DNA from 2 places in the Bradyrhizobium sp. STM 3557 genome. Region 1 is predicted to be linked to the other one. Evidence: predicted binding sites of a transcription regulator. Region 1 holds the regulator's gene; the other holds the start of a gene.
The links. The regulator PhoB, encoded in region 1, activates phosphate uptake and scavenging genes when phosphate is short. The targets are predictions, from matches to a motif close to TGTCATNNANCTGTCAT.
Positions count from the first base shown of each region.

Region 2: a site for PhoB is predicted at 3,678-3,694, ahead of P6U24_RS27345 (UDP-2,3-diacylglucosamine diphosphatase). Genes of this name have one in related genera too.

Region 1 covers NZ_CP120697.1:755,718-763,060, reverse strand. Annotated here, with positions in the region: gene P6U24_RS03530 (aspartate aminotransferase family protein) at 1-360, opposite strand, end outside; gene P6U24_RS03525 (GcrA family cell cycle regulator) at 839-1,354, shown strand; gene phoB (phosphate regulon transcriptional regulator PhoB) at 1,560-2,264, opposite strand; gene phoU (phosphate signaling complex protein PhoU) at 2,280-2,996, opposite strand; gene pstB (phosphate ABC transporter ATP-binding protein PstB) at 3,030-3,851, opposite strand; gene pstA (phosphate ABC transporter permease PstA) at 3,848-4,735, opposite strand; gene pstC (phosphate ABC transporter permease subunit PstC) at 4,739-5,737, opposite strand; gene pstS (phosphate ABC transporter substrate-binding protein PstS) at 5,835-6,845, opposite strand; gene P6U24_RS03490 (ATP-binding protein) at 6,985-7,343, opposite strand, start outside.
Region 2 covers NZ_CP120697.1:5,902,444-5,909,786, reverse strand. Annotated here, with positions in the region: gene pyk (pyruvate kinase) at 1-1,372, shown strand, start outside; gene P6U24_RS27355 (hypothetical protein) at 1,393-3,024, opposite strand; gene P6U24_RS27350 (hypothetical protein) at 3,264-3,545, opposite strand; gene P6U24_RS27345 (UDP-2,3-diacylglucosamine diphosphatase) at 3,839-4,654, shown strand; gene P6U24_RS27340 (glycosyltransferase family 4 protein) at 4,658-5,704, shown strand; gene P6U24_RS27335 (threonine/serine dehydratase) at 5,742-6,731, shown strand; gene P6U24_RS27330 (hypothetical protein) at 6,761-7,343, opposite strand, start outside.

The sequences.
Region 1 (7,343 bases):
ATGGCCCTTGGCGGCGTGATGCTTGCGCGTGATCTTGATCGCGCACTCCATTGCCTCGGCGCCGGAATTGGCGAAGAACACGTAGTCGGCAAAACTCTGCTCGCACAGACGAGAGGCCAGGCGCTCGCCATCCGGGCTCTTGAACAGGTTCGACATGTGCCAGAGCCTGGTCGCCTGCTCCTGCAGCGCCTTGACCAGATGCGGATGCGCATGACCGAGCGCATTCACCGCGACGCCCGAGGTGAAATCGAGATAGCGCTCGCCATTCGTTGCAACCAGCCACGCGCCCTCGCCGCGCTCGAAGGCGAGATCGACCCGGGCGAATACGGGAAGAAGATGCGACGCGGCGGCTGCGGACATGGTGGATCACTTGTGCTTGGGGCAGTCCGAAATGCGCGCCAACTGGGCGCCATCGTGCATCAGGGACCCCGCCCTGGAAAACAAAATGTGCCGCCTTTTCAAGGCGGCACGTGGAACTATTCTATGCGGCCGGCGATAAGTGTCAACACGCAGCGCAGGCAGCCTGATCGCGTGGATTCCGTAAGATTGCGGTGATGCGGATTTGCTGCTCGTGCGCCGCGTCCGGCGACGGAAGGTGTGGACGATGGCCTCCGACTCTTGCGCGGGAGTCACGCCATATTGTAGCGTTTTACCTGTCGAGTACGACATCTCGTGCGGCAGTTCTGATCCTGAAAGCGTTCGGTTGTTTCGCGTACACGTCCGGAAGCGCAATTGCGCCCGGCGAGGGCTAAGGGATTCAGCATGCAGGAGATTTCTTGAGATAGGCATCGCAGCGCCGTCCCAGAATTGGCCGGCGCGACGCGAAGGGAAACATGCGATGACGGTATTGACCTGGTCCGACGATCGCGTCGAGCAGTTGAAAAAGCTCTGGGAGGCCGGGCTTTCGGCCAGCCAGATCGCCGCGGAACTCGGAAACGTGACGCGCAATGCGGTGATCGGCAAGGTGCACCGGCTCGGCCTCTCCGGCCGTGCCAAGAGCCCGGCGACAACCGCGCCGCGCCAGCGCAAGGCAACCCCGCGCCCCGCGCAGCAGATGATGCGCGTCGCCCGTCCGGTTTCGCGCGGCAACACCGCGCTTGCGCATGTGTTCGAGATCGAGGTGGAGCCGGATCCGGTCACGTTCGACAACGTGGTGCCAATGGGCCAGCGCCGCTCGCTGCTCGAATTGAACGAGGCCACCTGCCACTGGCCGGTCGGCGATCCCTCGAGCCCCGACTTCTTCTTCTGCGGCGGCAAGGCGCTCTCGGGCTTGCCCTATTGCGCGCAGCATTCGCGCCTCGCCTATCAGCCCGCGGCCGACCGCCGCCGCCAGCAGCCGAAGCCGGCACGCTGAGCTGCTAGCTTGCAGGCGCAATTGTAGCTCAACGTCAGCTGTCGTCCCCGCGAACGCGGGGACCCATAATCACCGGCGGGTGTGATTATGACGTGACACCGATCCAGCCCGCTTCAACCATCAACATTCGTGGTTATGGGTCCCCGCGTTCGCGGGGACGACACCGGTGTTTGTTGTAGCACGTGTCGCAACGCCCCGTGTCGTACTACGACTCCGCCTTCGCAAAGCGGTCGTCGAGCGCATAGCCGGCGCCGCGCACGGTGCGGATCGGATCCTGCTCGCGGCCGGGATTGAGCAGCTTGCGCAAGCGGCCGATATGCACGTCGACGGTGCGCTCGTCGATATAGATGTCGCGGCCCCAGACGCTGTCGAGCAGCTGCTCGCGGCTGAACACGCGACCGGGATGTTCGAGGAAGAATTCGAGCAGGCGGTACTCAGTTGGGCCGAGATCGATCGGCCTGCCTGAGCGCGCCACGCGCCGCTTCTCGCGGTCGAGCTCGATATCGCCATAGGCGAGCACCGTGGCGAGCCGCTCGGGGCTCGCGCGCCGAAGCAGGCCTTTCACCCGCTGCAACAGCTCCGGCACCGAGAACGGCTTGACGATGTAGTCGTCGGCGCCGGTCGCAAGCCCGCGCACGCGCTCGCTCTCCTCGCCGCGCGCGGTCAGCATGATGATCGGCAACTGCTTGGTCTCGGGCCGGGCGCGCAGGCGGCGGCACAGCTCGATGCCGGAGAGGCCCGGCAGCATCCAGTCGAGCACCACGAGATCGGGCACCCGCTCCTTCAATCGGGTGTCGGCGTCGTCGCCGCGCTCCACCGTTTCGACCTCATAGCCTTCGGTCTCGAGATTGTAGCGCAGCAGCGTGGTCAGCGCTTCCTCGTCTTCCACCACCAGAATGCGCGCGCTCATTGCTCAACGTCTTTCCTAGTTGCCGGGGATCGTGGTCGCGAAGGTCGTCATGTCGCCCTTCGGGCGCTTGTCGACCATCTGCTGACCCTCGATCATGTAGAACACGGTTTCCGCGATGTTGGTCGCGTGGTCGCCGATCCGCTCGATGTTCTTGGCGCAGAACATCAAGTGAATGCAGAAGGAGATGTTGCGCGGGTCCTCCATCATGTAGGTGAGGAGCTCGCGGAACAGCGAGGTGCAGATGGCGTCGACCTCCTCGTCGCCCTTCCACACACTCATCGCCGCCGGCAGGTCGTGGGCGGCATAGGCATCCAGCACCGACTTGACCTGCGACTGCACGAGGTCGGTCATGTGCTCGAGCCCGCGGATCAGCTTCAAGGGATGGAAGTCGCTCTCCAGCGCCGCGACGCGCTTGCCGATGTTCTTGGCAAGGTCGCCGATCCGCTCCAGATCGGTCGCCACCCGCATGGCGCCGACGATCTCGCGCAGATCGATCGCCATCGGCTGGCGGCGGGCGATGGTCAGCACCGCCCGCTCCTCGATGATGCGCTGCAAATTGTCGATCTCGGCATCGGTCGCGACCACGCGCTGGCCCAGCGCGACATCGCGGCGCACCAGCGCGTCGACGGAATCGGTGATCAGCCGCTCGGCCAGGCCGCCCATCTCGGCGACCAGGCGCGTCAGCTCCTGCAGGTCACTGTCGAACGCCTTGGCGGTATGCTCGCTGGCCATGATTGTCTCCTCGGCAATGTGTCCGTGACGGCGTCAGCCGAAGCGGCCGGTGATGTAATCCTGGGTCCGCCGATCGCTCGGCGAGGTGAAGATCTTGCTGGTGTCGTCGAACTCGATCAGCTCGCCAAGATACATGAAGGCGGTCTTGTCGGATACGCGCGCCGCCTGCTGCATGTTGTGGGTGACGATCGCGATCGTGTAGTTCTCGGAGAGCTCCTGGATCAGCTCCTCGACCTTGGCGGTCGAGATCGGGTCGAGCGCCGAGCACGGCTCGTCGAACAGGATCACCTCGGGCCGCACCGCCACGGTGCGGGCGATGCACAACCGCTGCTGCTGGCCGCCGGACAGCGACAGGCCGGACGCATTGAGCTTGTCCTTGACCTCGTTCCACAGCGCGCCCCCGCGCAGCGCCTTCTCGACGCGGTCGTCCATCTCGGACTTTGAGATCTTCTCGTAGAGGCGGATACCGAAGGCGATGTTCTCGTAGATCGTCATCGGGAACGGCGTCGGCTTCTGGAACACCATGCCGACCCGGGCGCGCAGCAGGTTCAAATCGAGCTTCGGGTCGAGGATGTTGGTGTTATCAAGCATCAGCTGGCCGACCGCGCGCTGGCCCGGATAGAGGTCGTACATCCGGTTGAAGATGCGCAGCAGGGTCGACTTGCCGCAACCGGACGGACCGATGAAGGCCGTGACCCGGTGGGTGCCGAGCGTCAGGTTGATGTTCTTCAGCGCATGGTGCTCGCCGTAATAGAAGTTGAGATTGCGCGCGGTCACCTTGGCCGGCGCTTCCGGCAGGGACTTGGCGGGAATTGCGCCGGCGGGGCTGGACACGGAAACGGACATATCGGTCATTTTGCGCTCCTCTCGGCGCCAAGCACGCGCGCGCAGATGTTCAGGGCGAGCACGGTGATCGTGATCAGCAGCGCGCCGCTCCAGGCGAGCTGCTTCCAATAGGCGTAGGGGCTCTGGACGAAGTTGTTGATGGTCACCGGCAGGTTGGCCATGGTCTTGGAGAGGTTCAGGCTCCAGAACTGGTTCGATAGCGCGGTGAACAACAGCGGCGCGGTCTCGCCGGCAACGCGGGCGGTCGCCAGCAGCACGCCGGTGATCAGGCCCGAGCGCGCCGCGCGATAGGCGATGCGGCGGATCACCAGCGAGCGCGGCAGGCCGAGCGCGGAGGCCGCCTCGCGCAGCGGATTGGGCACCAGCAGCAGCATGTCCTCGGTGGTGCGCAGCACGACCGGGATCACGATCACGGCCAGCGCCAGCGAGCCGGCGATCGCCGAGAAGCCGCCCATCGGCACCACCACCGCGCCATAGACGAACAGGCCGATGATGATCGACGGTGCCGACAGCAGGATGTCATTGATGAAGCGGATCACCGAGGTGAGGCGGTCATTGCGGCCATATTCGGCGAGATAGGTGCCGGCGAACAGGCCGAGCGGCGCGCCGATGCCGACCCCGATCACCGTCATGATCACGGAGCCGACGATGGCGTTGCGCAGGCCGCCCTCGGTCGAGCCCGGCGGCGGAGTGTCGGCGGTGAACACCTGCAAGGTCAGGCCGGTCAGGCCTTCATAGAGCAGGTCGAGCAGGATCAGCGCCAGCCAGGTGACGCCGAACAAGGCGGCGGCGACGCAGAGGCCGCGCACGACGATGTCCTTGCGGCGGCGGCGCGCGTAGATCGGATTGACGGGATTGACCGGCGTGCCGACCGCAAAATCCACAGCAGCCATGACTTATTTCCCCGCCTTGGTTTCGAGCCGCATCAGCATCAGGCGAGCGGCGGCGAGCACGAAGAAGGTTAGAACGAACAGCAAGAGCCCGAGCAGGATCAGGCTCGACTGATGCAGACCGTCGCTCTCCTGGAATTCGGAGGCGATCGCGGCCGAGATCGTGGTGCCCGGCGCGAAGATCGAGGAGGAGATGCGGAACGAGTTGCCGATGATGAAGGTGACCGCCATGGTCTCGCCGAGCGCGCGGCCCAGCGCCAGCATGATGCCGCCGATCACCCCGATCCGCGTATAGGGGATGACGACGCTGCGCACGACCTCCCAGGTGGTGCAGCCGACGCCATAGGCCGCTTCCTTCAGCACCGGCGGCACGGTCTTGAACACGTCGACCGAGATCGAGGTGATGAACGGCAGCACCATGATGGCGAGGATCAGCGAGGCGTTGAACAGGCTGAGATAGGACGGCGGGCCCGCGAAGATGTCCTGCAGGACCGGGATGTTCGCACACAGATTGATCATGAACGGCTGGAACGTGTAGGCCAGGAACGGCCCCAGCACGAAGAAGCCCCACATGCCGTAGATGATCGAGGGGATGCCGGCGAGCAGCTCGATGGCGATGCCGATCGGGCGGCGCAGCCATTGCGGGCACAGCTCGGTCAGGAAGATCGCAATGCCGAGCCCGACCGGAATCGCGATCAGCATCGCGATGAAGGAGGTCACCAGCGTGCCGTAGATCGGCCCGAGCGCGCCGAGCACCGGCGGATCGGCCGAAGGCGCCCAGCGCCGCGTCACCAGGAACTGGAAGCCGAACTCCCGCATCGCCGGCCACGCACCGATGATCAGCGACAAGATGATGCCGCCAAGGATCAGGAGCACCGAGATCGCGGAGAGCCGGGTGATCCAGTAGAAGGTGATGTCGCCGAGCTTGAAGGCGGACAACGCGCGGGCGCGGTCATACGGACCCGCCGCGGAGGCAATCCCGTCAGCATTGCTTTGAACGGCCATGTCTGCCACGCCAGCCCCCTTGTTCTCGTGCACCCGTACACTTTCCGGACACGCCCTCCCCCCGCAAAGCAGGGAGAGGGACCAATCAACGAACTGATCAGCTCTTGATGTCCGACGACCAGGTCTTCTCGATCAGCTTCACGACGCTGTCGGGCATCGGGATGTAATCGAGCTCCTCGGCCATCTTGCCGCCCTTCTCGAACGACCACTTGAAGAACTTGATGGCTTCGGCGGAGGCCGCCTTGTCGGTGGGCTCCTTGTGCATCAGGATGAAGGTCGCAGCCGTCATCGGCCAGGACTTGTCGCCCGGCTGGTTGGCCAGGATCACGTAGTAGCCCGGAGCCTTGGCCCAGTCGGCGTTCGCGGCGGCGGCCTGGAAGGCCTCCACGGTCGGCTCCACGGTCTTGCCGGCCTTGTTGATCATCTTGGTGTAGGTCAGCTTGTTCTGCTTGGCGTAGGCATACTCGACATAACCGATCGAGTTCTTGGTCTGGCTGATGTTGCCCGACACGCCCTCATTGCCCTTGGCGCCGACGCCGACCGGCCACTCGACAGCCGTGTTCGATCCGACCTTGCTCTTCCAGTCTGCGCTGACTTCGGAGAGATAATAGGTGAAGTTGAAGGTGGTGCCCGAACCGTCCGAACGGCGGACCACGGCGATCGCGTCCGAAGGCAGCTTCACATTGGGGTTGAGCCTCTTGATCGCGGCATCGTCCCACTTGGTGATCTTGCCGAGATAGATGTTGGCGAGCGTCTCGCCGTCCAGCACCATCTCGCCGGGCTTGACGCCCTCGAGGTTGACGACCGGCACGATGCCGCCCATCACCATCGGCCACTGAACGAGGCCGTCCTTCTCGAGCTGCTCGGCTTTCAGCGGAGCATCGGTCGCACCGAAGGTCACGGTCTTGGCCTGGATCTGCTTGATGCCGCCGCCCGAGCCGATCGACTGGTAGTTCAGACCGTTGCCAGTCTCCTTCTTGTAGGCGTCAGCCCACTTGGAATAGATCGGGAACGGGAACGTCGCGCCCGCTCCGGTGATGTCGGCGGCAAAGGCCGACGTCGATGCGGCGACCAGGCCGGCAGCGACGATAGCTTTGACGAAATTCATGCTGGTCTCCATTTGGGGAACGAAGCGCCAATTGCGCCCGATCGCGCTCCCCAGCGCCGCTTTAAGAGGCGTCGTTGCCGCTTTTATAAAGGTTTGGTGACAGCTGGATGACAGCGCCAAGATCTGAAAATGCTTGGTTTTATTTCGCAACCCCGGGTTTTTGCTGGGGAAAGCAGGCGGTAAACGCCGCCCCATTTTTGGGCACGCTCTCGATCAGCAGCCGGCCGCGATGGCGATTGAGAATGTGCTTCACCAGGGACAGGCCGAGCCCGGTGCCGCCCTGCATGCGGCTGTCGCCGACGTCGACGCGGTAGAAGCGCTCGGTCAGGCGCGGCAGATGCTCCGGGGCGATGCCGGGTCCGAAATCGCGCACCTTGACCCGGATCTCCGGGGTGCCCTCGCCCGAAACCGCAGCGGCCAGCGAGACGATCACCCGGCCGCCCGAGGCGCCATATTTCAGAGCGTTCTCGATCAGGTTCTCGAACAGCCGCAGCAGCT
Region 2 (7,343 bases), 2.7 Mb from region 1:
CAGCAACACGCCGGAGATGCTCAAAGCGCTGTTCATGGCGGGTGTGGATACTTTCCGCCTCAATTTCAGCCACGGCACGCAAGGCGATCACGCCAAGGTCCATGCCGCGATCCGCGCCCTCGAAAAGGAGGTGCAGCGCCCGATCGGCATCCTGATGGACCTGCAGGGCCCGAAGATCCGCGTCGGCACCCTGCGCGACAAGAAGATCAACGTGGAAGCCGGTGAGACCATCCGCTTCGTGCTGGAGGGCACCGAGGGCGACAAGATGTCGATCCCGCTGCACCATTCGGAGATCTTCGCCGCTGTCGCGCCCGGTCACGATCTTCTGATCGATGACGGCCGCGTGCGGGTCCGCGTCACCGGGCTCGGCAATGATCACATCGATGCCAAGGTGGTGGTCGGCGGCGCGATCTCCAACAACAAGGGCGTCAACCTGCCGGGCACCATTCTCGATCTGTCGCCGCTGACGGCGAAGGATCGCTCCGACCTCGAATTCGGCCTCAAGCTCGGCGTCGACTGGGTGGCGCTGTCCTTTGTGCAGAAGCCGTCGGACGTGATCGAGGCGCGCGGCCTGATCGGCAACCGCGCCGGTGTGATGGCCAAGATCGAGAAGCCGGCGGCGCTGGACAAGATCGACGACATCATCCAGCTCTGCGACGCCATCATGGTGGCGCGCGGCGATCTCGGCGTCGAGATTCCGCATGAGGACGTGCCGGGCAAGCAGAAGGAGCTGGTGCGCGCCTGTCGCCTGGCGGTCAAGCCGGTGATCGTGGCGACACAGATGCTGGACTCGATGGTGGCAGCGCCGACGCCTACCCGCGCCGAGGTCTCCGACGTCGCGACCGCGATCTATGACGGCGCCGATGCGGTGATGCTGTCGGCGGAATCGGCCTCAGGGCAATATCCGCGCGAGGCGGTGGCGATGATGGACAGCATCATCAAGGCGACCGAAAGCCACAAGATGTATCGTTCGATCATCGAGGCCACGCAGCCGGGCGAAGAGCAGACCCCGCCGCATGCGGTGGCGACCGCCGCGGCCGATCTGGCCTCCGCGATCCATGCCAAGGCGATCGTGGCTTATACGTCGAGCGGCACCTCGGCCTCGCGCGTCGCCCGCAAGCGGCCGAGCCTGCCGATCCTGGCGATCACGCCGAACGAGGACGTCTCCCGCCGCATGTGCCTGTTGTGGGGCGCGCACAGCGTGCTGTCGGAGGACATCAACAGCTACGAGGAGATGGTCGAGCGCGCCACGCACTTCGCGGTCGAGCAGGAGTTTGCCAAAGCGACCGATCTTCTGGTGGTCGTCGCCGGCATCCCCTTCGCGCAGGCCGGCACCACCAACAATCTGCGCGTGGTGACCGTGCCACGGTAGGAGGCGTGGCGATGCCGAGCTTAAGGCGTTGCGTTGGCAGCGATTGGCTGAGCAGGCAGGACGCATAGTCGCGCGGTTCCGAACAGGGGATGGGTCGTCGCCGGCACTGCACCGCAGGGCTCGATCAGGTAGTCGATGCCATGCTGTCCGGCATAGGCCAGTCGTTGGTCGAGCGATTTCAACGCGGCGATCTCTGCTGATCGTGTTCGCCAGATGTGGTAGTAGGGCGGCGACCACATGGCGGCGGCGCCACGCTTGTAGTCGATCCAGATTCGACGATGGGCGGTCGATTCGAAAACGGCCGCACGCGATCGGGCGATGGCGTCCGGCAACGTCTCCGGCGGACTGTCACGGTCTGGACGAGGCGGCGGCAAGAACATCGCCATCTCCGGGGTACCGGTCCGCGCCCAGTTGCCGAGCTCGGTCCATTCGGTGACGCTACGGACCAGCAGGCGATTGGCATTGAAATTCTGCCAGGCTGAAACTGGCGCGAGGATCAGCGCCGCGAAACCGATTGCAGCGACGCCGAACGCGCGCATGGCAGGCGACGCAAGGGGCTGCAACTTCAGCAGCAACGGCGCGGTGGCAAACAGAGGCATGCACAAGGCGAAGCCGTAAGTCTGTGCGCTCAGCAGGATCACAGCAATGCTGCCTAGTGCGAAGGTCGGTTTCGTCACGTCGCGCAGCCAGCCTGTTACCACTGCGGCGACAGCGAGCCCGGCCAGCAGGTGGACGATCGCGCTCGACCGCAGCAGGTGCAGGTTGAAAAGGCTCTGCGAAGCAAACAGATAGGGCAGCACGATTCCGGCTGCGTACAGCCCAAGCACGCCGCAATAGGCGGCCCGCAGTTCGCGCGCATTAACGCCAAGCTGACGCAATGCCACGTGACCAAGCAGCGCCAGCGCGGTCAAAGCGAGCAGGTCATAGACCGGGATCGCGTCGATCAGAATATGCTCGGCGAAGTATTCGCGCAAATAAGCGACATAATCGAAATCGAGAGCTTGTCCGAGAGCGGGGTTCGATAGGACATTGACAAGCACCGGGAGCGCGAGCGAGGCACAAGGCAGCAATGCCGGCAATGCCTGTCGGCAGATCGCGCCTGCAGTGATGGCGCGTCGGGCGAGCAGGCTCGCGATGACGAAGCTCAGGATGGCCGCGAGCCACACCGCCATGAAGGCATTGATGAAGGACGTCAGACCGATCAGCAGGCTCGCAGTCGTGATCCTTCCGCGTGCCGCGGCGTAGATCGCGAGCAGGATGGTGCCGTTAGCGAGCTCGGAATGGGTGAAGTAGTTCAAGAACAGGCCGCCAAGGCCCGCGAAGCTGCCGCCTTCGAGAAAGCTCGTGATGCAAAGAAGGAGGCTGAAGACAATCTTGTCGGCGCGCGTCGTGATGCCGATCAGGGAGGCGCAGCAGAGAAAGCCGAGGAAGGATAGCAGCCGCGATAGCCACGCGAGACCGAGAAAGAGCGCCGGAATGTGGTCGAGGTAGTGCTCGGCGTGAGCTAGCAGCAGCCAGACGCCGGACGCGAAGTAGCGCAGCGACTGGATGAAGGCGTCATCATGGAATTGCGGCTCGTCATAAAGGCCGGCCATGATCGGAAGGTGGAAGATGTTGTTGTCGATGCCGAACACGAATCCGGTGTGCAGCATCGATAGGGTCGACGCGAAAGCGGCAACGAGCAGAGTGTCAATCCGTGCTCGCGTGATGCCTTCCGCGGGCGTGTCGCCAGCAAAGCCTGATTTTAGCGTGAGTTCCGACATCGGTCGCCGCCTGTGCGTGCCTTGGGCTTGGAACAGAAAGAGAGCTGTAGGATCGGCGGACGAGCCGTCGACAGAGCGATTGGGCGGCTGCAGGATGCCGAGAAAATCGGGTGCCGCTGATAAGAATATCAACTTAAAAGAGAAATTTTGGGCGCGAGTGGGCGCCAGACACGGCAATGGGCGACTTTCAGGTCATGATCTGGAATCCCAAATTGTTTTCGATCCGCCTGCATGCGCGTGACAGGCGGTAAATTTAGACCTTCGGTCGTAAAGTATTTCTGAATATGTCTGAAGAATGCCCATGAAACCTCGCCGGTACGGCTGGCCGCGCCGCTTCTTGAGGAAAACGATCGAGTCAGCGCAGGGAAATAGCTGATCACTATGCCCGCAGCGGGATCGACCAGGTGCATCGGGCCGATGCCGTTTGTTGTCGAAGGCGTCGCAGCTTCGGCAGACCTGCTAGAGCACCTCGCCGCGCTTCACATCGAAAGTCCGGCTCCTATGCGCGGGAACAGCGGGATTCCCGAGAAAAGCACCGCTTCTGTCGCCTGACTGTCGCAACGCGCTGTTATCGCGGGCTCGTGACTTGGGGGGCCCTGAGTCGCCTTGAGTGAGCGGCGGAAGCAGCGTGCGGCCGGTCGAGCCGCCGCGGGAATATGCTGCTCGTCATCGCAATGTCACGAGAAGCTGTTAGGTGGCGCGCATGGGAATTGAAACTGCTGGTGACGAGAGCCCAGACCGGCGCTTTCGCACGTTGTTCATCTCCGATGTTCATCTCGGAGCCCGGGGCTCGCAGGCCAATCTTCTCGTCGATTTTCTTCGCCATCATGACGCCGATACCATCTATCTGGTCGGAGACATCGTTGATGGCTGGGCGCTGAGGTCGAGCTGGCACTGGCCGCAGTCGCACAATGATCTCGTGCAGAAGATGCTGCGCAAGGCGCGCAAAGGCGCCAAGGTCGTCTACGTGCCGGGCAATCACGACGAGTTCCTGCGCGGCTATTATGGCACGCATTTCGGCGGCATCGACGTGGTGGAAAACATCGTGCACACCGGCGCGGACGGCAAGCGCTATCTGGTGATCCACGGCGACATCTTCGACCTCGTCGTGCAGAACGCGCGCTGGCTGGCCCATTTGGGCGACAAGGCCTATGACTTCGCGATCCAGATGAACCGGCTGGTCAACTTCTTCCGGCGCATGTTCGGCGTGCGCTACTGGTCGCTGTCGCAATGGGCCAAGCAGAAGGTCAAGAACGCCGTCAACTATATCGGCGCGTTCGAGACGGCGCTTGCGGCCGAAGCGCGCCGCCACGGCGCCGATGGCGTGATCTGCGGCCACATCCACTATGCCACGATCCGCGACGAGCAGGGTATTCGCTACATGAATTGCGGCGACTGGGTCGAGAGTTGCACGGCGCTCGCCGAGAACGAGGACGGCAGCTTCGAGATCATCACCTGGGCGGACCCGATGCGGCTGCAGGCACCGGCGCCGCAGGTGGCGGCACGGGCCGCCGCCTGATCGATGCGCATCCTGGTCGCGACGGACGCGTGGCATCCCCAGGTCAACGGGGTGGTCCGGACGCTGACCATGATGGCGCAGGCGGCGGAGGCGTTCGGCCACGAGATCGTGTTCCTGACGCCGGAATCATTCCGCACCTTCGCCATGCCGAGCTATCGCGACGTGCGGCTCGCGCTGCCGCGGCCCGCCAAGGTCGCGAAGCTGATCGCCGAGTGCCGGCCCGACAGCATCCATATCGCGACCGAAGGACCAATCGGCCTTTTGGTGCGGCGGCATTGCCGCAAGCATGATCTGCCGTTCACGACAAGCTTCCATACCCGTTTTCCGGACTACGTCGCGGCGCGTGCGCCGGTGTCGGAGGCATGGGTGTGGGCGAGCTTGCGCTGGTTTCACGGGCCGAGCCAGGCCGTGATGGCGGCGCTATCAGGCGAATTGAAGCAGCGCGGCTTTGCCAATGTCGTGCTGTGGCCGCGCGGCGTCGATACCACTCTGTTTCGGCCGCGCGAGGTCGATCTCTGTCTGCCGCAGCCGGTGTTCCTGTGCGTCGGGCGTGTCGCGGTGGAAAAGAATCTTGCGGCGTTCCTCTCGCTCGATCTACCAGGCACCAAAGTGATTGTCGGCGACGGGCCGGCGCGCGCCGATCTGGAACGCGACTATCCGGATGCGGTCTTCCTCGGCGCCTTGCAGGGTGAGGCGCTGGCAAAGGTGTACGCGGCGGCCGACGTATTCGTATTCCCGAGCCGTACCGATACGTTCGGCCTGGTGCTGCTCGAAGCGCTCGCCTCGGGCTTGCCGGTCGCGGCGTTTCCGGTGGCCGGCCCACGCGACGTGATCGGCGCTGCCGACGTGGGCGTGCTCGACGAGGATCTGCGTTCGGCTTGCCTCGCCGCGCTCACGATTTCGCGACAGGATTGTGTGGCGTTCGCCGCCAATCACACCTGGGATGCTTCGACCCGCGCTTTCATCGACCATATGGCGATTCTGCCCATTCCGCCGGCGCAATCCGAGCCGGTCGATGTGCTGGCCGAACAACCAAGCTGCGTGGCCTAGCTTGCGCCGGCGTGGCGGCGCGCGATACAACAGGCTCATGACAGTCCAATCGCCGATCCCTACCGTTACCGCCGCCGATATCGATGCGGCGGCACAAGTGCTTGCCGGCGTCGCCGTGCGTACGCCGCTGTTGTCGCCGCCGGTGCTGAGCGAGGTGCTCGGGGCCAGGGTGTTCGTCAAGCCCGAAGTGTTGCAGCGGACCGGATCGTTCAAATTCCGCGGCGCCTACAACAAGCTGTCATCGATTCCCGAGGATGCCCGCGGCAACGGCGTCGTCGCCTTCTCCTCCGGCAATCACGCCCAGGGCGTGGCGCATGCGGCGCAACTGCTCGGCATGCACGCCACCATCGTGATGCCCTCGGATGCGCCGGCGGCGAAGCGCGAGCGCACCAAGGCCTATGGGGCTGAGGTCGTGCTGTACGATCGCGACAAGGAGGATCGCGAGGCGATCGCCCGCGAGATCGCCGGTAAGCGCGGCGCAACCGTCGTGCCGCCTTATGACGATCTGCTTGTCATCGCCGGGCAGGGCACTGCAGGGCGCGAGATTGCCGAGGATCTGCAGGCGCTCGGCGTTTCGCCCGACCTGGTGGTGGCGCCGGCCTCCGGCGGTGGACTGCTCGCGGGCGTGTCGGTCGCGATCAAGACGCGCTTTCCGCAAGCCCAGATGATTGTGGCCGAGCCGGCGGGCTTCGACGATCATGCGCGCTCGCTGCGTGCGGGTCATCGCGAAGCACATGATGCCAGGGGCCGCACCATCTGCGACGCGTTGATGGCGGCGATGCCCGGCGAGATCACCTTTGCTGTCAACAGCCGGCTGTTATCGGGCGCGGTCGCTGCCTCCGATGAGGAGGTCGGCCGCGCCGTGGGCTTTGCATTCCGCGAGTTGAAGCTGGTGGTCGAGCCCGGTGGGGCGGTCGGGCTGGCGGCGCTGCTGGCCGGTCGTCTCGACATTGCCGGCAAGACCATCGTGATCCTGCTGTCCGGCGGCAATGTCGATGCCGATCTTTACGCAAAGCTGATTGCGTAGCGCCCGGCGCGTGTTTGGCGGCTGCGCGCTTATGAGAAGAACGCGATCTTTTCCGGCTGGGTCATGCGCCGGATCGGCGTCAACGGATCATTCGCAGCGATCGGCCGCTGCAGCATGCCGCTGGCGAGCAATGTCGAGCCCAGTGACGGTTGCGGGATCGGCTTCGGCATCGGGTGAAGCGTGGCGGCAGGCCGTGGCTGCTCAGCAGGCGCAGGCTGGGCGACCGGCGTAGGCCGGACCGGTTCCTGCATGATCTGCATCACCGGCTGTGGCGGCACGACGGGAGCTTGCGGCGTCGGCGCGACCGCGAGCCGGGGCGCCGGGGCAGGGCTCGGCGGAACGGGTGCGGGTGGGGGCTCTGCGCTAAATGTCGCGGCGGCTGGTGGCGGCGCCGTGGCCGCGGCCGGTACGGGTTCTGGTGCCGATGGCGCGGCGACAATCGCCGTCGCTGGCGCGGGCCCAGGCTTGGATACCGAAGCTATTGGCTCGGCGAAGGTGGCGACGATGTCGTCGTCGACCGACACCGGTTCCTCGATGTCGTAGTGAATCGAGCTGGTCGGGCTGAATGGCTTGTCGTCGGCCGCGGCATCGGGCGCGGCCATTTCCGCCGCG